3 regions of the Streptomyces sp. NPDC029151 genome follow, and region 3 is predicted to be linked to each of the others. Evidence: riboswitches for the same ligand, from Rfam matches in the RefSeq annotation. Region 3 holds a riboswitch; each other region holds the start of a gene.
The links. Region 3 has a riboswitch for cyclic di-AMP ahead of ACZ4VF_RS07215 (M23 family metallopeptidase). Riboswitches for the same ligand answer to the same signal wherever they lie in the genome.
Positions count from the first base shown of each region.

Region 1: it holds a riboswitch for cyclic di-AMP, as region 3 does, so the genes downstream of both, ACZ4VF_RS27195 (M23 family metallopeptidase) here and ACZ4VF_RS07215 (M23 family metallopeptidase) in region 3, are expected to answer to the same signal.
Region 2: it holds a riboswitch for cyclic di-AMP, as region 3 does, so the genes downstream of both, ACZ4VF_RS19170 (transglycosylase SLT domain-containing protein) here and ACZ4VF_RS07215 (M23 family metallopeptidase) in region 3, are expected to answer to the same signal.

Region 1 covers NZ_JBVHWQ010000008.1:22,408-29,700, reverse strand. The annotation lists gene ACZ4VF_RS27225 (DHA2 family efflux MFS transporter permease subunit) at 1-1,358, shown strand, start outside; gene ACZ4VF_RS27220 (GTP cyclohydrolase II) at 1,460-2,086, opposite strand; gene ACZ4VF_RS27215 (MarR family winged helix-turn-helix transcriptional regulator) at 2,253-2,783, opposite strand; gene ACZ4VF_RS27210 (dihydrofolate reductase family protein) at 2,877-4,007, shown strand; tRNA gene ACZ4VF_RS27205 (tRNA-Met) at 4,105-4,178, opposite strand; gene ACZ4VF_RS27200 (PP2C family protein-serine/threonine phosphatase) at 4,303-5,607, shown strand; cyclic di-AMP (ydaO/yuaA leader) riboswitch at 5,731-5,897, shown strand; gene ACZ4VF_RS27195 (M23 family metallopeptidase) at 5,907-6,944, shown strand; gene ACZ4VF_RS27190 (aldo/keto reductase) at 7,015-7,293, shown strand, end outside.
Region 2 covers NZ_JBVHWQ010000004.1:571,876-579,168, forward strand. The annotation lists gene ACZ4VF_RS19165 (polyprenyl synthetase family protein) at 417-1,427, opposite strand; cyclic di-AMP (ydaO/yuaA leader) riboswitch at 1,951-2,130, shown strand; gene ACZ4VF_RS19170 (transglycosylase SLT domain-containing protein) at 2,136-2,621, shown strand; gene ACZ4VF_RS19175 (HAD family hydrolase) at 2,843-3,661, opposite strand; gene fahA (fumarylacetoacetase) at 3,941-5,158, shown strand; gene ACZ4VF_RS19185 (M56 family metallopeptidase) at 5,399-6,337, shown strand; gene ACZ4VF_RS19190 (GntR family transcriptional regulator) at 6,553-7,293, shown strand, end outside.
Region 3 covers NZ_JBVHWQ010000001.1:1,822,044-1,829,336, reverse strand. The annotation lists gene ACZ4VF_RS07230 (DNA gyrase/topoisomerase IV subunit A) at 1-1,427, opposite strand, end outside; gene ACZ4VF_RS07225 (M16 family metallopeptidase) at 1,888-3,291, shown strand; gene ACZ4VF_RS07220 (M16 family metallopeptidase) at 3,288-4,676, shown strand; cyclic di-AMP (ydaO/yuaA leader) riboswitch at 4,886-5,046, shown strand; gene ACZ4VF_RS07215 (M23 family metallopeptidase) at 5,059-5,814, shown strand; gene ACZ4VF_RS07210 (GntR family transcriptional regulator) at 6,030-6,716, shown strand; gene ACZ4VF_RS07205 (HPr family phosphocarrier protein) at 6,933-7,214, opposite strand.

The DNA of each region.
Region 1 (7,293 bases), on a different contig from region 3:
TGAACCGCGCCCTGGCCGTCACCGTCATCGGTTCCGTCATGGCGGTGCTGGACATGACGATCGTCAACGTCGCGCTGCGCCGGCTCGCGCAGTCCTTCGACGCCTCGCTGGAGACCATCCAGTGGACCGCCACCGCGTACACGCTCGCGCTGGCCGCGGTGGTCCCGACCGCCGCCTGGGCCATGGCCCGGATCGGCGCCAAGCGCACCTACCTGACCGCGCTCACCCTCTTCACCCTCGGTTCGCTGCTCGCCGCGTGCGCCTGGGACGCGGGCAGCCTCATCGCCTTCCGGGCGGTGCAGGGGCTCGGCGGCGGGCTGCTCCAGCCGGTCGGCATGGCGATGGTGATGGGTGCGGCCGACCGCAGCCGGCTCGGCCGGGCGATGGCCATCGGGGGACTGCCCGTCCTGGTCGGGCCGGTCGCCGGCCCGGTGCTCGGCGGCTGGCTGCTCGACGCGGCCTCCTGGCAGTGGATCTTCCTGGTGAACCTGCCGGTCGGTGTCCTGGCCCTCACCCTCGCGCTCCGGCTGCTCCCGGCCGACGCGCCGTCGGCGGGGCCCGGCCGGACGGCTCCCCGCCTGGACCTGCCCGGCCTGCTGATGCTCTCGCCCGGCCTCGCCCTGCTCCTGTACGGCCTGGCCCGGGGCGGCGAGCGCGGCGACTTCACCGCGCCCGGCGCCCTCGTACCGGCGCTCGCCGGCGTGGTCCTCGTGGCGGCCTTCGTCCGGCGGGCCCTCACCGTCTCCGCACCGCTGCTGGACCTGCGGCTGCTGCGCGACCGCTCCTTCGCCGCCGGCGCCGGCACGCTCATCCTGTTCACCTGCGGCTACTTCGGTTCGATGCTGCTCGGTCCGCTGTACTGGCAGCAGGAGCGGGGCCTGAGCGCCACGGCGGCCGGGCTGCTGGGCGCGCCGGTGGGTCTCGTCGTCGGTACGACGATGCAGATCGCGGCGCGCAGGGTCGACCGGGTGGCCCCGCGCCGGCTGATCCCGGCCGGCATCGCGGTGGCCGCCCTGGGGTTGGCGCTGATGGCCTGGCAGTCGGGGGTGGCCGGCGTCGCGCCCTGGCGCATGGTGGTGTCGGCCATGGTGATGGGTGTCGGAGCCGGCATGGTGCTGATGCCGACGATGACCACCGCGAGCCGCGCACTGCCCCGGGAGCGCCTGGCCGCGGCGAGCACCGCCCTGAGCATCACGTCCCAGCTGGGCGCCTCGATCGGCACGGCCACCCTGTCCCTGATCCTCGCGGCGGCACCCTCCGGCCCCCCGGCCTTCCGCACGTCGTACGTTGCGGCGGCCGCCCTCCTGGCTCTGTCCGCGCTCCCCGCCCTCCTCCTCCCCGCCCGCCCGCGCCAGTGAGCGGCGGATCCGTTCCCCACGCCCGATGCGAACCCGCGAGTCAGAGGGGGAGCACTCGGACGGGGCGGAACGGATCCGCCGGTCACGGCCGGGTGGGGCGGTCAGCCGACGCCCAGTTCCGCCAGGGGGAGGGTGTGCCGGGTCCGGAGGGCCTTCGCCCGGAGGTAGTGGACGTTGTGGGCCGTGGAGAAGACACCGGTCGGTACCCGGTCCCGGACCGTGAGGCCCAGCGCGCGCAGCTGTCCGGCCTTGTCGGGGTTGTTGGACAGCAGGTCCAGCTCGGTGACGCCGAGGGCGGTGAGCATCTGCGCGGCGGCGGTGTAGTCGCGGGCGTCCTCCGGGAGGCCGAGGGCGGCGTTCGCCTCGTACGTGTCGAGCCCCTGGTCCTGCAGGGCGTAGGCGTCGAGCTTGTTGTAGAGGCCGATGCCCCGGCCCTCCTGGCGGAGGTAGAGCAGGACGCCGCCGCGGCCGGCGATGCGCTCGACCGCCTCGCGCAGCTGGGGGCCGCAGTCGCAGCGGGCCGAGCCGAAGACGTCACCGGTGAGGCACTCGGAGTGCAGCCGGACCAGCGGGACGGGGCCGGGGTCGCCGAGGACGAGGGCGAGGTGCTCCCGGCCGTCGGTGAGGCCGTGGAAGGTGACGAGTTCGGCGTCGGCGCCGTAGCCGTCGGCGAAGCGCAGCGGTACCCGGACGCGGGCGCGCGGGGTGGCGGCGGGGAAGTCGGGCATGCGGGTCCCTCCGAGGCGGTGCTTCAGATTTGAAGCAGCGGTTCGTGGGACCCTACCCCTGCTTAAAAGTTAAAGCAATCACTGGCCGGGTGGGCACTCGGGGGCGCCGCGCCGGAGCGGTCGCGGGGCCGGGGCCCGCGAGTGAGCCGGGCGGGTGCGCGGTGCCTCAGGGGGCCGTGGGCGGTGAGGACGGGCAGGACGAGCGGCGTCGCCAGGGCACGTCGTCGGTGCCGGACTCGGGGTTCTGGCCCTGCAGCCCCCGCGCGATACCCGTGCAGATCTCCTCCAGCTGCCCCACCTGTTCCTCGGTCAGCCGGTCGAACAGCAGCGAGCGGACCGTCTCTACGTGCCCGGGTGCCGTACGCTCCAGTACGGCCGCCCCCTCGTCCGTCAGCACCGCGAGCGAGCTGCGCTTGTCCCGGTGGCAGTCCTCCCGGCGCACCAGGCCGTCCCGCTCCAGCCGGGTCACCGCGTACGTCAGCCGGCTACGCGTGATCTTCAGCGTCTCGGCGAGATCGGTCATGCGCAGCCGGTGCCCGGGCGCGTCGGAGAGGTTGGCCAGCACCGAGTAGAACAGGTGCGGCATGCCGCCCTCCTGCTGGAGCTGCCGGTCGATCGCGTCCTCCAGGAGGCGGGAGGCGGCGATGTAGGCGCGCCAGGCGCGCTGCTCCTCGGGGGTGAGCCAGCGGGTCGTCATGCCGCCAGTGTAGGTTTGTTTAAAAATTGAACCAAGCTGACCAAGCTGAACCAAGCTGAATCAAGCCGTCCGCCTCCGGAAGAGAGGGCGCCGATGCCCCTGCCCTACGTGCTGCTGTCCGCCGCCGTCTCCCTCGACGGTTACCTGGACGACACCGGCCCCGAGCGGCTCCTGCTGTCCAGCCCGGCCGACTTCGACCGGGTCGACGCGGTACGGGCCGGCGCCGACGCCATCCTCGTCGGCGCCGGCACGATCCGCGCCGACAACCCCCGCCTGCTGGTCAACTCCGCCGAGCGGCGCGCGGCCCGGGTGGCCGAGGGCAGGGCGGAGTACCCGCTGAAGGTCACCGTCACCGCCACCGGCGACCTCGACCCGGAGGCCAACTTCTGGCACACCGGCGGCGAGAAGCTCGTCTACAGCACCGACCGGGGCGCCGAGCGGGCCGCCCGCCTCCTGGGGCGCACCGCGGACGTCGTCCCGCTCGGCCCCGCCCTCGACTGGCGGGCCCTGCTGGAACATCTGCACGACGAGCGCGGCGTCGGGCGCCTGATGGTCGAGGGCGGCGGAACGGTCCACACCCAGCTCCTGCACCAGGGCCTCGCCGACGAGCTGCAGCTGGTGCTCGCCCCGCTGTTCGTCGGGGACCCGGCGGCCCCGCGCCTGTTCGGACCCGGCGGCTACCAGGCCGGACGCCTGCGCCTGCTCGACACCCGCCGGATCGAGGACGTCGTCCTCATGCGGTACGTGCCCACCGCCCCCGGCGCCGGCCCGCTGTCCACCGCCGCCGACCGCCACTGGCTGCGCACCGCCTGCGAGCTCGCCGCGCTGTGCCCGCCCTCGGAGACGGCGTTCAGCGTCGGCGCGGTCGTGGTCGCCGCCGACGGTACGGAGCTGGCCCGCGGGCACTCGCGCGAGGGCGCCGATCCCGCGGTCCACGCGGAGGAGGCGGCCCTCGCCAAGATCGGTCCGGGCGAGCCCCGGCTGGCCGGCGCCACCGTGTACAGCAGCCTGGAGCCGTGCGCCCGCCGTGCGTCGCGTCCGGCGCCGTGTGCCGAGCTGATCCTGCGGGCGGGGGTGCGCCGGGTGGTCACCGCCTGGCGCGAACCCGACACGTTCGTCGCCTCGGCCGACGGCACGGGCGTGCTCACCGCCGCGGGCGCGCAGGTGGTCGTGCTCGCCGAGCTGGAGGATCTCGCCAAGGCGCCGAACGCCCACCTGCTGTGAGCGCCTGGGCGCCCGCGACCGGCCGCGTTGTGGGCGCCGGGGGCCAGGAACGACTCAGGGCCCGGAATCCTGGGGATTCCGGGCCCTGAGCCTTCAGTAGCGGGGACAGGATTTGAACCTGCGACCTCTGGGTTATGAGCCCAGCGAGCTACCGAGCTGCTCCACCCCGCGTCGTTGTGACTCCAGTGTACGTCATCCGCGGGGCCGCTCGCACACCCCTTTCGGTCCACAGCGGTAGCCGCCCGCTCCGGGGCCCGGAAACCTGGAGGCACGTCGGACATGTGGGAGACACGCGGTGCGCCCTGGAAAGGTGGAGGAGAGCCCGTACGCCAGGGCGGGAGGCCGGTTCCCCGGTGACCCCGTGCCCGCCCCGGGCCTCGGCGGCGGGCCGGTGCCGGTGCGGGCCCGCCGCCGGCCGAGCCCGCGTGCGCAGGCCCGCGCCCTGCCCGCCCTCCTGATCGCCTGCGGGATCGGGTACGGCCTGCTCACCCCGCAGCAGTTCACCCCCGTCCCGTTCTTCACCGCGGCCCCGCTGATCGCCGCGCCCCTCTCCTCACTGCGCACCACCGTGCTCACCGGTCTCGCCACCCTCGCCGCCGCCTACGCCGTGCACGCCGACGCGGGGGCCCATCCGGCCGTGGGCACCCTCACCGACGTGGTGACCGTGGCCACCGTCGCCCTGCTGGCCGTGGCCATCAACCGGGTCGTCCGCCGCGGCGACCGGAGGCTCGCCTCGGCCCGGGAGATCGCCGAGGCCGCCCAGCGGGCCGTCCTGCCGGACCCCGACGCCCGGATCGGCGGCTTCGAGATCGCCGCCCGGTACGAGGCGGCACGGCAGGACGCGTTCATCGGCGGCGACCTGTACGCGGTGCAGGACACCCCGCACGGCGTCCGCCTGGTCGTCGGGGACGTGCGCGGCAAGGGCATGGGCGCGGTCGCCGCCGTCGCCGTGGTGATCGGCGCGTTCCGGGAGGCGGCCGAGCAGGAGGCGACGCTGGAGGAGGTGGCCGGGCGGCTGGAGCGGGCGCTGGCCCGCGAGGGCACCCGGCGCGACGGGATCGACGCCTTCGAGGGGTTCACCACGGCGGTCCTCGCCGAACTCCCGCACGGCGACGGTGTCGTACGGATCGTCAACCGCGGCCACCCGCCGCCGCTGCTGCTGCACGCCGACGGCACCCTGCACGTCCTGGTCCCGGGCGAGCCCGCGCTGCCGCTCGGCATGGCGGGGCTGGGCCGGTGGCCGGACCGGGCCGCCGAGGCCGGCTTCCCCGGCGGTGCCACCCTGCTCCTGTACACCGACGGCCTGTCCGAGGCCCGGGACGCCCACGGCCGCTTCTACGACCCCGAACGGCGGCTCGCCGGGCGCACCTTCCCCGGCCCGGCCGCGCTGCTCGAACGGCTCGCGGCGGAGGTGCGACGGCACTCCGGCGGCGGCATGACCGACGACATGGCACTGCTCGCCGTACGGCGTCCCCTGCGGGACGTCACCGACGGTGAGTGGGTGAGCGCCGTGCGCATAACATCTGAGTCACCATCAAAACCCGAAGTGACTCCTGAATGCTGCCGAAACCGGGTCAACTCGCCCGGTTTGACGGGGTAATGGGTGATAGATCCGCCGTTGCAGACCTTAATGATCAAGTCGAACGGCTTGGAAAGTGACTGTCGGGTCTATTAACGTTCGATAACGCAGCGCGGTCGTCCCAGCCGTCACAAGAGGCGGCTCCGTGCGCACGCGCCGAATCCCGCAAGGGAGCCGGGGAACCACCATTCTGGGGTGAATCACGCGGATGCCACCGTGAACTCACGGAGTTCACGACCGGTATACGCGCGTAGGAGACCTTCCTGCTCCGAACCCGTCAGCTAACCCGGTAGGCGGAGGAAGGAAAGGAGCACGCCCGCGTGGCGTCCAACCGGCCTGTCCCCGAAGCCCCGTTCATACCGGCGCAGCGCGACGATGAGACGTTCGCCTACGTCGCCCACCGCGCCGAAGAGGGCCCGTGGGAGGAGTGGAACCCCACCGCGGAATCCGTCGCCCCGGTCCGCGGCCGGCACCGTGTCGCCAAGCAGCGCGGCGGCTTCGCGCGCAGCTCCACCGTCCTCGGCGTCGGCGTCATCGCCGCGGTCGGCGCGGGCGGCATGGCCAGCGCCAACACCGGCAAGCCGCCGGTCTCCATCTCCCTGCCCGACCTGCCCTCCGTCGGCTCCCTCTTCGACGACGGCTCCGCCGGCACCCAGGCCACCGAAGCCGGCACCACCGCGCTGAGCAGCGTCGGCGTGACCACCGCCGACGGCGAGGACAGCACCGACGCGGGCGAGGCCCTGCGCAACCGGATCATGGCCCAGGCCGAGCAGCAGCAGGGCCAGGCCGAGAGCAAGGCCACCGCCCTCGCCCTCGCCACCGCCGAGAAGCAGGCCGCCGACGCCGCCGCCAAGGCCGAGAAGCAGGCCGCCGCCAAGGCCGCCGCGGCCAAGGAGAAGGCGGAGGCCGCCGCCGCGAAGAAGGCCGAGCAGGAGCGGCTGGCCAAGCTGGCCGAGCAGTACACGCTGCCGACCTCCTCGTACACGATCACCTCGACCTTCGGCCAGGCCGGTTCGATGTGGTCCTCAGGCCACCACACCGGCCTGGACTTCGCCGCCCCCACCGGCACCCTGATCAAGGCGGTCCACAGCGGCACGATCACGGAGGCGGGCTGGGCCGGCGCCTACGGCTACCGCACGATCCTCACCCTGGACGACGGCACCGAGCTGTGGTTCTGCCACCAGTCCTCGATCAGCGTCAAGGCCGGCCAGAAGGTCTCCACCGGCGAGGTCATCGGCCGGGTCGGCGCCACCGGCAACGTCACCGGCCCGCACCTGCACCTGGAGGTCCACCCCGGCGGCCAGCCCACCGGCATCGACCCGATGGCGTGGCTGCGCGGCAAGGGCCTCACCCCCTGAGCGACCTCTCCGCCGAAATCCGGCGCCGGTGGCGGAATGCGATCATCCGCCGCCGGCGTTGACATGACGTATGACGTCACTACGCACACTCGGCCGTTCCGACCTCGAGGTCTTCCCGCTCTCCCTGGGCGGCAACGTCTTCGGCTGGACCGCCGACGAGGAGACCTCCTTCGCCGTCCTGGACGCCTACCGGGCGGCCGGCGGCAACTTCATCGACACCGCCGACGCCTACTCCGCCTGGATCGAGGGCAACCAGGGCGGCGAGTCCGAGACGATCATCGGCAAGTGGGTCAAGGCCCGCGGCAACCGCTCCGACGTCGTGATCGCCACCAAGGTCAGCCAGCACCCC
Region 2 (7,293 bases), on a different contig from region 3:
CTTACCTCCGTCGTCGGCGGCGGCTGCCCTCACGCTGGTCCGCTGGTTCACTGGTCCACCCTGAGCCGCCATTCTCACCCGAATCGGTGAGGAGTGGTGATTTCCGTGGTGTCCATCTGACCAAATCGGCCGTGAGGAGGCGTCAGCCCACGGAGGCAACTCCGGGTCCACCTGCGGTATGACACACGGCGCCGAACTCTCCACCCGACCCGTAGGGGTCGCGCGGGACACCGGCGCCCGTAGGCGTGGCCGGGCCGGTGAGGCGGCACGGTCGGGCCGGTGAGGCGGCACGGTCGGGCCGGTGGGGCGGCGTGGTCGGGCCGGTGGGCCGGCACGGTCGGCCGGCATGGCCAGCCGACTCGTTCGGCCGACTCGATCAGCCGGCGTGATCGCCGGCGTTGGCTGGCCGACTCGGGTCAGCCGGCGCGGTGCACGACCGCGTCGCACAGCTCCGTCAGGGCCGCCTTGGCGTCGCACTCGGGCAGCGGGGCGAGCGCGGCCCGCGCCTCCTCCGCGTACCGGACGGTGTCCCGGCGTGCCTGCTCCAGCGCGGGGTGCGCGCGCAGCGCGACCAGCGCCTCCGCGTGCCGGGCGTCGTCGCTGAGGTCGGAGTCGAGCAGCTCGCACAGCGCGATGTCCTCGGGCAGGCCCAGCCGGGCGGCCCGCTCGCGCAGTCGGAGCACCGGCAGGGTCGCGATGCCCTCGCGCAGGTCGGTGCCCGGGGTCTTGCCGGACTCGTGGGAGTCGGAGGCGATGTCCAGGACGTCGTCGGCGAGCTGGAAGGCCACCCCGAGCCGTTCCCCGTACTGGGTGAGCACGTCGACGACCCGCTCGCCGGCGCCGGACATCATCGCGCCGAACCGGCACGAGACCGCCACCAGGGAGCCCGTCTTGCCGCCGAGCACGTCCAGGTAGTGCTCGACCGGGTCACGGCCGTCGGAGGGGCCCGCGGTCTCCAGGATCTGACCGGTGACCAGCCGTTCGAACGCCAGCGCCTGCACCCGGACCGCCTCGGGGCCGAGGTCGGCGAGGATCTGGGAGGCACGGGCGAAGAGGAAGTCACCGGTGAGGACGGCGACGGAGTTGCCCCAGCGGGTGTTGGCGCTGTCCACGCCGCGCCGTACGGCCGCCTCGTCCATGACGTCGTCGTGGTACAGCGTGGCCAGGTGGGTCAGTTCCACGACCACGGCCGACGGTACGACGCCCGGCGCGTAGGGGTCGCCGAACTGGGCGGCGAGCATCACGAGGAGTGGCCGGAAACGCTTCCCCCCGGCACGCACGAGGTGCTGCGCGGCCTCCGTGATGAACGGGACCTCGCTCTTGGTGGCTTCGAGCAAGCCTTCCTCGACAGCCGTCAATCCGGCCTGGACATCGGCTTCCAGAGCCTGGTCCCGCACGCTCAGCCCGAACGGCCCGACGACGGTCACGAGGGGTCTCCTGTCTGCTGGTGTCTGCTGGCGATTACACGGTTTGTCGATAGGTCGCTGCCCTCACTCAAGTCAGCGTATCCGGTCCTGTTTCGATCACCGATAGCGCCCACCGGTCCACCCCGGGCGGCATCGGACCACGACCGGCATGGCCTTGATCACATAGTAAGAACGGACATTTATTGACTTAACAGCAATACGGGCACTGTTTCGCAACCTCTCCACACCGCCCTCTCCGCCACCTTAGGGGCGAATCCCCCTATTCCCCCATGCCCGATTTGAAGCGATTTGCCATTTCGTGAATTGGGTCACGCGCCCCGCATGCCCGAGCCGCACCCCACAGCCCCCGCGACCCCTTGCCGCACAAGCGAGTTGAGGCTTGGCAATCGCAAAGGATCAAGCACCCCATACGGCGTCGATCAAGGTCAAATCGCACGTTGTATGAATCCGGTACTTGTTCCCGACATGTGCTCTCGCATACGTTCCGGGCCGTCGGGCGGACGCCGAATCCTGCCGCCGCCCGCATAACCCATCGACGAACTCATTCGTACGGCAGGAGCGGGGGACCCCAGGTAACTCGCCGGGCCGGTCGGCACACGCCGTACCGGTACGGCTCGGGGTGAAGCCGTGCCTCTCCAGGGCGCGGCCGGGCACCTCCTCGCCCGAACCCGACAGCTCACCTCGCAGGCGCCGGAGAGGAACACCCCCATGCCCGCTGCCGTTCAGCACCGCCGCACCCGGAACAGCCGCCTCGTCCGCGCCCTCGCCGCCGCCGGCACCGGCGTCGCCGTCCTCGCCCTGCCGCTCATCGGCGCGACCAGCGCCTCCGCGGCTCCCAGCACCTCCACGACGGCCACCACCCCCGCCGGATACCCCGACAACCTGGACGGCTGGATCCGCGAGTCGCTCGCGATCATGGCCGAGAAGCACATCCCGGGCACCTACAACGGCATCTACCGCAACATCATCCGCGAGTCCTCGGGCAACCCGGCGGCCATCAACCTCTGGGACTCCAACGCCGCCAAGGGCATCCCGTCCAAGGGCCTGCTCCAGGTCATCGACCCCACCTTCAACGCGTACCACGTCGCCGGAACCTCGTTCAACATCTACGACCCGGTCGCGAACATCACCGCCGCCTGCAACTACGCGGCCGCGCGGTACGGGTCGATCGACAACGTCTTCGGCGCGTACTGACCGGCTCCGGCCGGCCGCCGCATCCTTCTCTGCCGATATGCCGGTCGGTCGGCGTCACGGTCGGGCATCGCGGTCGGTCATCGCGGTCGACCGGCCGTCGCCGCCGGCCCGTCGTCACCGTCGGCCGATCGTTACGGCCGGCCCGTCGTCACAGCCGGTCGTCACGGCCGGCCCGTCGTCACCGTCGGCCGGTCGTCACGGCCGGTCGTCACGGCCGGTCGTCACGGCCGGTCGGCCGGGAAGAGTCCTTCGAGGACGACGGCGATCCCGTCGTCCTCGTTCGACAAGGTGACCTCGTCTGCCACCGCCTTCAGTTCGGGGTGGGCGTTGGCCATCGCGACACCGCGCCCGGCCCAGTCGAACATCGGGATGTCGTTGGGCATGTCGCCGAAGGCGAGGGCCCGGTCGGCAGCCACCCCGAGCCGCTCGGCGGCCAGTGCCAGCCCGGTCGCCTTCGTCACCCCCCTCGGCTGCAGCTCCACGGTCCCCGGACCCGACATGGTGACCGTCGCCAGCGAACCCACCGCCGAGCGGGCCACCGCCGCCAGCTCGTCGTCGGACAGGGAGGCGTGCCGCAGCAGCACCTTGCTGATGGGCTCACGCCACAGATCGTCCCGCCGGCCGACGGCTACCGCGGGCAGCGTCGGATGGGGCATCCGGTAGCCGGGCTCGATGAGCGTGAGCCCGTCCACGCCGTCCTGGTCGACCGCCGCGTAGACCTGCCCCACCTCCGCCTCGATCTTGCCGAGCGCGGTCTCGGCCAGCTCCCGGTCCAGCCGGACCGACCACAGCAGACGGTGTGACCCGGCGTCGTAGACCTGCGCCCCCTGTCCGCACACCGCGAGCCCCGTGCAGCCGAGGTCCGCCAGTAACGGCCGCACCCGCGGCGCCGGGCGGCCCGTCACCACCAGGTGCCGGGCGCCGGCCCGCACGACCCGCGCGAGCGCGGCGAGCGACCGGTCGGAGACGGTGTCGTCGCCACGCAGCAACGTTCCGTCCAGGTCAGTGGCGATCAGCGCATATGCCGGGGAGGGTGCCATGATCAGAGAATACGGACACGGTTCCCCGCCGACTCACCTGTCTTTCCCCGCACTTACCCGCCGTACGGCCCCAAAGGGCGTTCGCGGACGCCGGGATGAGCACGTGCCTCCGGCACATGCGCCGGCCGGGACAGGCCGGTGCACCGCGACGGCCGCGCGCGGTGAACACCTCTCCGGAGTGCGTCACTGCCCAAGACATGCGAGTCGGCCGTAACGTGTGGCCCGATCACATGGAACGCCACGCCGTGCATGGCCCGGATGAGAGTGAGGCAGCACCCCATGCCCCCCTTCGACGTCCCCGAGGGCGACCCCTTCGGTCCGCACAACCTTCCCTATGGCGTGTTCTCGCCCTCCGGCAGCACGGAGCGGAGGATCGGCGTCCGGCTCGGGAACCACGTCCTCGACGCGGGCGCCACGGCCGCGGCGCTCGGCTCGCCCCACCAGGCGCTGCTCGCCCGGCCCACCCTCAACCCGCTGCTCGCCGCCGGCCGCTCCACCTGGTCGGACGTACGGCGCGCCGTCACCTCCTGGATCACGGACCCGGCACACCGCGAGACCGTCGAGCCGCTGTTCCACCCCCTGTCCGAGGTGACCCTGCACCTGCCGTTCGAGGTCGCGGACTACGTCGACTTCTACGCCTCGGAGAACCACGCCCGCAACGTCGGCCAGATCTTCCGCCCGGACGCCGAGGACTCCCTCACCCCCAACTGGAAGCACCTGCCGATCGGCTACCACGGCCGCTCCGGCACGGTCGTCGTCTCGGGCACCGACGTCGTACGGCCGTCCGGGCAGCGCAAGGGCCCCGGCGACCCCTCGCCCGTCTTCGGCCCGTCGATCCGGCTGGACATCGAGGCCGAGGTCGGCTTCGTCGTGGGCGTGCCCTCCCGACTGGGCAACCCGGTCGCGCTCGGCGACTTCCGGGAGCACGTGTTCGGGCTGTGCCTGCTGAACGACTGGTCCGCGCGGGACGTCCAGGCCTGGGAGTACGTCCCCCTCGGCCCGTTCCTCGGCAAGTCCTTCGCCACCTCCGTGTCGGCGTGGATCACCCCGCTCGAAGCGCTGGAGCACGCGCGCGTGGCACCCCCGGAGCGCACGCACCCGCTGCTGCCCTACCTGGACGACTCGGCGCCCGGCACCGAGCCCGGCGGCTACGACCTCCGCATCTCCGTCGCGATCAACGGCCATGTGGTCTCCGAGCCCCCGTTCTCCACGATGTACTGGACCGCCGCGCAGCAACTCGCCCACATGACGGTCAACGGTGCCTCGCTGCGCACCGGCGACCTGTACGGCTCGGGCACGGTGAGCGGCCCGGACGAGAACCAGCGCGGCTCCCTGCTGGAGCTGACCTGGAACGGCCGCGATCCCCTCGACCTCCCCGACGGCAAGCGGACGTTCCTGGAGGACGGGGACGTGGTGACCCTGTCGGCCTGGGCTCCCGGCGCGGACGGGCGCCGGGTCGGACTGGGCGAGGTCAGCGGGCGGGTCGTGACGGGCTGACCCGCGGCCGGTGGTGCCGGGCCGGCGCCGGCCCGGCACGGGCACGCGCGCGTGGCGGTACGACAACCGTCCACGCGCGTGTGCCACGGTCCGGCCGTATCGCCGCCGACACCTGACTCGCAGCGCCCGTCTTCGTCATACTGACGGGGACACGCACCGCGCGTGAGCCGCCGTCGCGTGCCGCATGCCCGGCACCACCCACACCCGCACACCTCGCCGACCAGGAACCGGAGCCCCGGCATGACCGTCTGCCTGCTCCTGCTGAGCGTCGTAGCCCTCACGGCCGCCGTACCGGCACCGCGCGCGCTGACCCGTGCCGCGTGGCCCGAGCGGGAACCCGTGGTCGCGCTGTGGGTGTGGCAGTGCCTGGTCGCGACCGTGCTCCTGTGCTGCCTGACCGCGCTGGTGCTGGGCGCGGCGGCCGTCTTCCACACCGTCCGCGACCGCGTGTTCGCCCCCGCGCCGCCCGCGGTCACCGCGGCCTACGACCTGTCCACCGCGCCGCTGTGGGCGGCGGCGCTCACCGTGCTGCTGGCCTGCGGGGCGGCCTGGACGACGGCGATGCTGGCCCGGGAACTCGTCGAGGCCCGCCGCAGCCGGGGCCAGGCCCGCGCGCACCTGCGTGAGCGCGCCCCCGAACTGCCGGCCGGGCTCCCCGCGGCGCGCGGGCCGATGCTGGTGCTGGAGGACGAGTACCCGGACGCCTGGTGGATGCCGGGACACCCGCCCCAACTGGTCGTCACCACGGGAGCGCTGCACCGTCTCACCGACCTCCAGCTGGACGCTGTCCTCACCCACGAGCGCGGGCACGCCCGCGCCCACCACGACTGGCTGCTGCACCTGTCCACCGCCCTCGCCACGGGCTTCCCGCGGGTGCCGCTCTTCGCCCACTTCTGCGACCAGACGCACCGCCTGGTCGAACTGGCCGCCGACGACACGGCGTCCCGCCGCTGCGGGCACCTCACCACGGCCCTCGCCCTGATCGAGCTGAACCAGCACCGGGGCGTCCTGTCCTGCGACTCCAGCCGCCGCCTGCTGGGCGAGCGGGTCGACCGCCTGCTGGAGCCGCCGCCGCGGCTGCTGCTCCGGCACCGGGCACTGACGACGACGGTGGCCGCGCTGGTCCCCCTGCTGCCGCTGCTGATCACCTTCGCCCCGGGCCTGACAGCACTGTCCTGACGCATTGTCCTGACGCTGTCCTGACGGCTCCGTCCCGGCTCTGACGGCACTGCCCCGGGCTCTGCCCTGACGGCACTGTCCGACCAGTCCGGCGGGTGGCAGATCTTGCCCCAGTCCGTGAGAAAACCCAGCTCAGCGGCCCGGACCCGGTGGCCGTACATGGCGCAACACTTCTGCAACACGCCATTCCCTACCGCATAGGTATGGTTCCAGCCATGCCAGCCACCGACCGCCCCCGAGACCACGCCGGGCAGGGCGCCGCGAGCACCGTCGCCGCCCATCGCGCACGGCGTCGGCTGCGGGCGGACCGGGCCCGGCAGCTCGCCGACCTGCTGCGCCGCCAGATCCTCACCGGCGCCTTCGGGGACGGCGCGTTCCCCCACGAGTCCACTCTCGCCACCGACTACCGCACCTCCCGCAACACCGTCCGCCAGGCCCTTGACCTGCTCCGGGCGGAGGGCCTGGTGGACCGGCTGCCGGGAGTCGGCACCGTTGTCGTCGCCCGGAAGTACCCGCACGGGCTCGACCGTCTGATGGGCCTCGCGGAAACCCTCCGCGAACACGGCCGTGTCACCAACGAGGTCCGCACCATGGGCCCCGCCCCCGCACCCGTCCCCGTGGCCGAACGCCTCCGCGTTCCAGCGGGCGCCGACGTCCTCTACATCGAACGCCTGCGCCGCCTGAACGGCCTCCCGCTCTCTCTCGACCTCACCTACATCCCGCTCGACATCGGTACCGCACTGCTCGGTGCCGACCTGGAGAACACCGATGTCTTCCGCCTCCTGGAAGCCATCACCGGCCAGCGCCTCGGCCACGCCGAGATCACCCTGGAGGCGGTGAACGCGGACGCCCACTCCGCAGCCGTGCTCCAGGCCCCGCGCGGTGCCGCCGCACTGATGCTGGAGCGCCTCACGCACCTCGCCGACGGCCGCCCCGTCGACCTGGAGTTCATCCGT
Region 3 (7,293 bases):
AGCTCGGTGTCCGACTCCAGGATCCGGGTCAGCTCCTCGATCTCCGCGGTGAGCCTGTCCTTCTCCGCCTCCAGCTCGATCCGGTCGTACTTGGTGAGCCGGCGCAGCGGCGTGTCGAGGATGTACTGCGTCTGCACCTCGCTCAGCGAGAAGCGCTCCATCAGGCGCTCCTTGGCCTGCGCGGAGTTCTCGCTGGACCGGATGATCCGGATGACCTCGTCGATGTCGACCAGCGCGGTCAGCAGGCCCTCGACCAGGTGCAGCCGGTCCCGCTTCCTGCCCCGGCGGAACTCGCTGCGGCGCCGGACCACGTCGAAGCGGTGGTCCAGGTAGACCTCCAGCAGCTCCTTCAGACCCAGGGTGAGCGGCTGGCCGTCGACCAGGGCGACGTTGTTGATACCGAAGGACTCCTCCATGGGGGTCAGCTTGTACAGCTGCTCCAGGATCGCCTCCGGCACGAAGCCGTTCTTGATCTCGATGACCAGGCGCAGGCCGTGCTCGCGGTCGGTGAGGTCCTTGACGTCGGCGATGCCCTGGACCTTCTTCGCGTTGACCAGGTCCTTGATCTTCGCGATGACCTTCTCGGGGCCGACCGTGAACGGCAGTTCGGTCACGACCAGGCCCTTGCGGCGGGCCGTGACCGTCTCGATCGAGACCGTCGCGCGCATCTTGAAGGTGCCGCGACCGGTCGCGTACGCGTCACGGATGCCGTCCAGGCCGACGACCCGGCCGCCCGTGGGCAGGTCGGGGCCCGGGACGTGCTTCATCAGCGCGTCCAGGTCGGCGTTCGGGAACCGGATGAGGTGGCGCGCGGCGTTGATCACCTCGCGCAGGTTGTGCGGCGGCATGTTCGTGGCCATGCCGACCGCGATGCCCGAGGCGCCGTTGACCAGCAGGTTCGGGAAGGCGGCGGGCAGCGCCACCGGCTCCTGCTCCTGGCCGTCGTAGTTCGGCGCGAAGTCGACCGTGTCCTCGTCGATCGACTCGGTCATCAGGCTCGTCGCCTCGGCCATCCGGCACTCGGTGTACCGCATGGCGGCCGGCGGGTCGTCGTTGCCCAGCGAGCCGAAGTTGCCGTGGCCGTCGACCAGCGGCACGCGCATGGAGAACGGCTGCGCCATGCGCACCAGGGCGTCGTAGATCGACGCGTCGCCGTGCGGGTGCAGCTTGCCCATGACCTCGCCGACGACGCGCGCGCACTTCACGTAGCCGCGGTCGGGGCGCAGGCCCATCTCGTTCATCTGGTAGACGATCCGGCGGTGCACCGGCTTGAGGCCGTCACGGGCGTCCGGCAGGGCGCGCGAGTAGATGACCGAGTACGCGTACTCCAGGTAGGAGCCACGCATCTCGTCCACGACGTCGATGTCGAGGATCCTCTCCTCGAACGAATCGTCGGGCGGCGGGGTCTTCGTGCTGCGGCGGGCCATCGCTGCCGGCTCCTTGCTGAAAGGATGGACGGAACTGACGCGGACCATTGTGGACCGAGGCACTGACAACCCGTGCCGCGACCCGGTACCGGAGGATTTCCCGGCGCCCGTCACTCGGGGACCGCGCGGCGGCAGGCACCGGGCGCCGGGGAAGCGCGAGGCATCCGGGCCGGGGCGCCGGGGAAGCGTGAGGCATCCGGGCCGGGGCGCCGGGGAAGCGTGAGGCATCCGGGCCGGGGCGCCGGGCTGCATCCGCGGCCGCGAGCCGGCCGCGGCCCGACCACGCCCCGACCGCGTCCCGACCGCGACCCGCCCGGGCGCTCGGGCGGGCCCCGGGATCCGCTGTGGGCGTACGTCCCGCGGGAACTTCGCGAAGCCCCCGCACGCTTTGCATACAGTGGCAGGACCGGCAGGAAAACAGCGGTTTCCATCAACCGCCTCCGCTCGCGAAGGGACGTACATGCCCATGGGTCACACGACCACAGCCGAGGCAGGCTCCGGGGGCCTGACAGCGACCGAGCACCGCCTGGCCAACGGTCTGCGCGTGGTGCTCTCCGAGGACCACCTGACCCCGGTGGCGGCGGTCTGCCTCTGGTACGACGTCGGCTCCCGCCACGAAGTCAAGGGGCGTACCGGCCTGGCTCACCTCTTCGAGCACCTGATGTTCCAGGGCTCCGCGCAGGTGAAGGGCAACGGCCACTTCGAGCTGGTGCAGGGCGCCGGCGGTTCGCTCAACGGCACCACCAGCTTCGAGCGCACCAACTACTTCGAGACCATGCCCGCCCACCAGCTGGAGCTGGCGCTCTGGCTGGAGGCCGACCGCATGGGCTCGCTGCTGGCCGCCCTGGACGACGAGTCCATGGAGAACCAGCGGGACGTCGTCAAGAACGAGCGCCGCCAGCGCTACGACAACGTGCCGTACGGCACCGCCTTCGAGAAGCTGACCGCGCTCTCCTACCCGGAGGGCCACCCCTACCACCACACGCCGATCGGCTCGATGGCGGACCTGGACGCGGCCACCCTGGAGGACGCCCGCCAGTTCTTCCGCACCTACTACGCGCCGAACAACGCGGTGCTCTCCGTGGTCGGCGACATCGACCCCGGGCAGACCCTCGCCTGGGTCGAGAAGTACTTCGGCTCCATCGCGTCCCACGACGGCAAGCCCGCCCCCCGCGACGGCTCCCTCCCGGACGTCATCGGCGAGCAGAAGCGCGAGGTCGTCGTGGAGGAGGTACCGGCACGCGCCCTGATGGCCGCCTACCGGCTCCCGCACGACGGCACGCGCGCGTGCGACGCGGCCGACCTCGCCCTGACCATCCTCGGCGGCGGCGAGTCCTCCCGCCTGTACAACCGGCTCGTGCGCCGCGACCGTACGGCCGTCGCGGCCGGCTTCGGCCTGCTGCGCCTGGCCGGCGCGCCCTCCATGGGCTGGCTGGACGTGAAGACCTCCGGTGACGTCGAGGTGCCCGTCATCGAGAGCGCCATCGACGAGGAGCTCGCCCGGTTCGCCGCGGAGGGCCCCACGCCCGAGGAGATGGAGCGCGCCCAGGCCCAGCTGGAGCGCGAGTGGCTCGACCGGCTCGGCACGGTCGCCGGCCGCGCCGACGAACTGTGCCGGTACGCCGTCCTGTTCGGCGACCCGCAGCTCGCCCTGACCGCCGTCGACCGCGTCCTGGACGTGACGCCGGAGGAGGTCAAGGAGGTCGCGGGGGCCCGTCTGCGGCCCGACAACCGCGCGGTCCTCGTCTACGAGCCGAAGTCCCCGGAGGCAGTCCCGGACGCCGGGGTTCCGGAGGACCCGGAGCAGGAGGCGACCGTGGAGGCGGGCCGCGACGAGACCGAGAACGAGGAGACGGCCAAGTGACCCAGCTCGCCACGATGGACTTCCACCCCCAGCCGCAGCCGGGCGAGGCCAGGCCGTGGGCGTTCCCGGCGCCCGAGCGCGGCACGCTCGACAACGGCCTGACCGTGCTCCGCTGCCACCGCCCCGGCCAGCAGGTCGTCGCCGTCGAGGTGCTGCTGGACGCGCCCCTGGACGCCGAGCCGGCCGGCCTGGACGGCGTCGCCACGATCATGGCGCGGGCCTTCTCCGAGGGCACCGACAAGCACTCCGCGGAGGAGTTCGCGGCCGAGCTGGAGCGTGCGGGCGCCACCCTGGACGCCCACGCCGACCACCCCGGCGTCCGGCTCGGCCTGGAGGTCCCGGCCTCCCGTCTGGCCAAGGGCCTCGGCCTGCTCGCCGACGCCCTGCGCGCGCCCGCCTTCGCCCCGAGCGAGGTCGAGCGGCTCGTCCGCAACCGCCTGGACGAGATCCCGCACGAGCTGGCCAACCCCGCCCGCCGCGCCGCCAAGGAACTGTCCAAGGAGCTGTTCCCGGCCACCTCGCGCATGTCCCGGCCGCGCCAGGGCACCGAGGAGACGGTCGAGAAGATCGACGCGGCGGCCGTGCGCGCCTTCTACGACCGCCATGTGCGGCCCGCCACGGCCACCGTGGTCGTCGTCGGCGACCTGACCGGCATCGACCTGGACGAGCTGCTCGGCGACACCCTGGGCGCCTGGACCGGCACCCCGGGCGAGCCCCGGCCGGTGCCGCCGGTGACCGCCGACGACACCGGGCGCGTGGTCATCGTGGACCGGCCCGGCGCGGTCCAGACGCAGCTGCTCATCGGCCGGATCGGTCCCGACCGGCACGACCGCGTGTGGCCCGCCCAGGTGCTCGGCACGTACTGCCTCGGCGGCACCCTCACCTCCCGCCTGGACCGCGTCCTGCGCGAGGAGAAGGGCTACACCTACGGCGTGCGCTCCTTCGGGCAGGTCCTCAGGTCCGCGCCGGACGGCACGGGTGCGGCGATGCTCGCCATCAGCGGCTCCGTGGACACGCCGAACACCGGCCCGGCGCTGGACGACCTGTGGAAGGTGCTGCGGACCGTCGCGGCGGAGGGCCTGACCGACGCCGAGCGGGACGTCGCCGTGCAGAACCTCGTCGGTGTGGCGCCGCTGAAGTACGAGACCGCGGCGGCCGTCGCGAGCACGCTGGCCGACCAGGTCGAGCAGCACCTGCCCGACGACTTCCAGGCGACGCTGTACCAGCAGCTGGCCGCCACGGGCACGGTGGAGGCCACGGCGGCCGTCGTGAACGCCTTCCCGGTGGACCGCCTGGTGACCGTCCTCGTCGGCGACGCCGCGCAGATCAAGGCGCCGGTGGAGGCGCTCGGCATCGGTGAAGTGACCGTGGTGGCGGCCGAGTAGCGGCACGCGCGCGTGGGCCCTGGCGACCTGAGTGTCGCCAGGGCCCACACTGTTCCACTCGTTCCCTCAGATGCCCGTTTTGGGGCGGAGGTTGCCTGTCTGCCCTGTGGGATGCGCTACAAAAACCCGGATCCGTTTGAGGATTGAAAGCGCGCGGCCGTAGCGTCGTCCGGGCTGTTCGTCAGGCAGTGCGCCGCATCCGCGGCACCGGACAGTCATCGCCGAGTCCCCGTACGGCGCGAGCCAGGGGAGCCGGGGACCCACCGTCCCTGGGGTGAATCGGGCGCCCGCGCGGCTGCGAGGGGGCCCGTAGGAGACCTTCCTGCTCCGAACCCGTCAGCTAACCCGGTAGGCGAGAGGGAAGGAAAGGACCAGCCACTTCATGGCGTTCATGTGCGCCACCGGGAAGCACCGCAAGCCCGGCCGGGTCAAGCGGACCACGGCTCAGGCGGCCGGCGTCGCGGCCCTCACCACCACCGGCGTCATCGGCACCCTCGCCGCCTCCCCGGCGCTCGCCGCCGAGAACTCCGCGGAGCAGACCGGCCTCGTCCCCGTCCTCACCATGACCGAGGACGTCCCCGAGCAGATCGACGCGCAGGCCGCCGCCCAGCAGCAGGCCGCCGAGCAGAAGGCGGCCCGGGAGGCCGCGGCGAAGGCCGCCGCCAAGCGGGCCGAGGAGGTGCGGGCGGCCAAGGCCCGTGCCGCCCGCGAGGCGGAGCGCAAGCTGCTGAACACCTTCGTCGCCCCGATCGCTCACTCGTACGTCTCCACCGCCTACCAGGCCAGCAGCTCCCTGTGGTCCTCCGGCTCGCACACCGGCATCGACTTCCACGCGGCCAGCGGCACGGCCGTCCACGCGGTGGGTTCGGGCACGGTCGTCTCCACCGGCTGGGGCGGCGCGTACGGCAACCAGGTCGTGATCCGGATGGCCGACGGCATGTACACCCAGTACGGGCACCTGTCGTCCATCGGCGTCACGGTGGGCCAGAAGGTCGTCCCGGGCCAGCAGATCGCCCTGTCCGGCGCCACCGGCAACGTCACCGGCCCGCACCTGCACTTCGAGGCGCGTACGAGCCCCGAGTACGGCTCGGACGTCGACCCGGTCGCCTACCTCCGCGGGCACGGCGTGCACATCTGACGCCACCGAAACGGCTGTCGAAAGCCCCGGCTCACCGCCGGGGCTTTCGCCGTTTTTCGGGGTGTCCGCCGGGTGCGCTGACCAAAAAATATCCATGGATGACCGCCTGCCGTCGGAAATTCCGGCTCATTGGAATAGAGTCACGGAACACGCGTCCATCGTCGGCGTACACGTCTATCGTCGACGTTTCACGGGGATTGAGGCGGAGGTCGGTCATGCGTATTCCGGCGCACTCGGTGTGCACGGCGATCCGGGACGACATCGTCGCCGGCGTTCACGGGCGCGGCAGCCGGCTCACCGAGGAGGTCCTGGCCCGCCGGTACGGCGTCTCGCGCGTCCCCGTGCGCGAGGCCCTGCGGACCCTGGAGGCCGAGGGGTTCGTCGTGACGCGCCGGCACGCGGGCGCGTGCGTGGCCGAGCCGACCGAGCAGGAGGCCGCCGACCTGCTGGAGATGCGGATGCTGCTGGAGCCGCTGGCCGCCGCCCGGGCCGCCCAGCGGCGGACCGAGGCCCATCTGAAGGTGCTGCGCGGCCTGGTCCGGCTGGGTCAGGAGCGGGCCAGGAGGGGCGGCAGCGAGGATCTCCGGTCGCTGGGCGGCTGGTTCCACGAGACGCTCGCCCAGGCCTGTGGCAGCCCCTCGCTGACCTCCATGCTCACGCAGCTGCGGCACAAGATCGCCTGGATGTACACGGTGGAGGCACCGAAGAGCCCTGTGGCGTCCTGGACCGAGCACGGGGCGATCGTGGACGCGGTGGCGCGCGGGGACGCCGAGCGCGCGCGGGCGCTCACGACGCTGCACGCCGAGCGGGCGACGGGCGCCCGTCGACTGCGCTTTGCCGGGGCCGCCGAGCGTGTGAGGACTTCGCAACACCCCGTACACACGTCCGGTTCGCGGGATTAACACGGGCGCCGTATACAAAGAGGATGCATTTCCGGGCGGGGGTGTTTCCGCTGCCCTTGTTTATCGCACCCGGAATCGCACCCGGAATTATGGCACTGCCCGCCCCCGTAAATAGACGGCACACGGACGGCGCGAATCCTGGGCTGCCCGCGGATACGACGAAGCCGCCCCGCCCCGAAAGGCGAAGCGGCTCCGGCGCTCTGCGCGACGGCTCGGTCAGACGGTCTCGGGCAGCTCTTCCAGGCCCTCGGAGACCAGCTTGGCCAGACGGTCGAGGGCGGCGTCCGCGCCCTCGGCGTCGGAGGCGAGGACGATCTCCTCGCCGCCCTGGGCGCCCAGGCCCAGGACGGCCAGCATGGAGGCCGCGTTGACGGGGTTGCCCCCGGCCTTGGCGATCGTCACCGGGACGCCTGTGGCCGTGGCGGCTCGGACGAAGATGGAGGCGGGGCGGGCGTGGAGGCCCTCGGCCCAGCCGACGTTGACGCGGCGCTCAGCCATGTGTTGCTGCCCTTCGGTGTTCAGGGTTGTCTAGACCAGTTTCCCATATCGTGAAGCGTGCCCGGAGAGGACCCGCGTC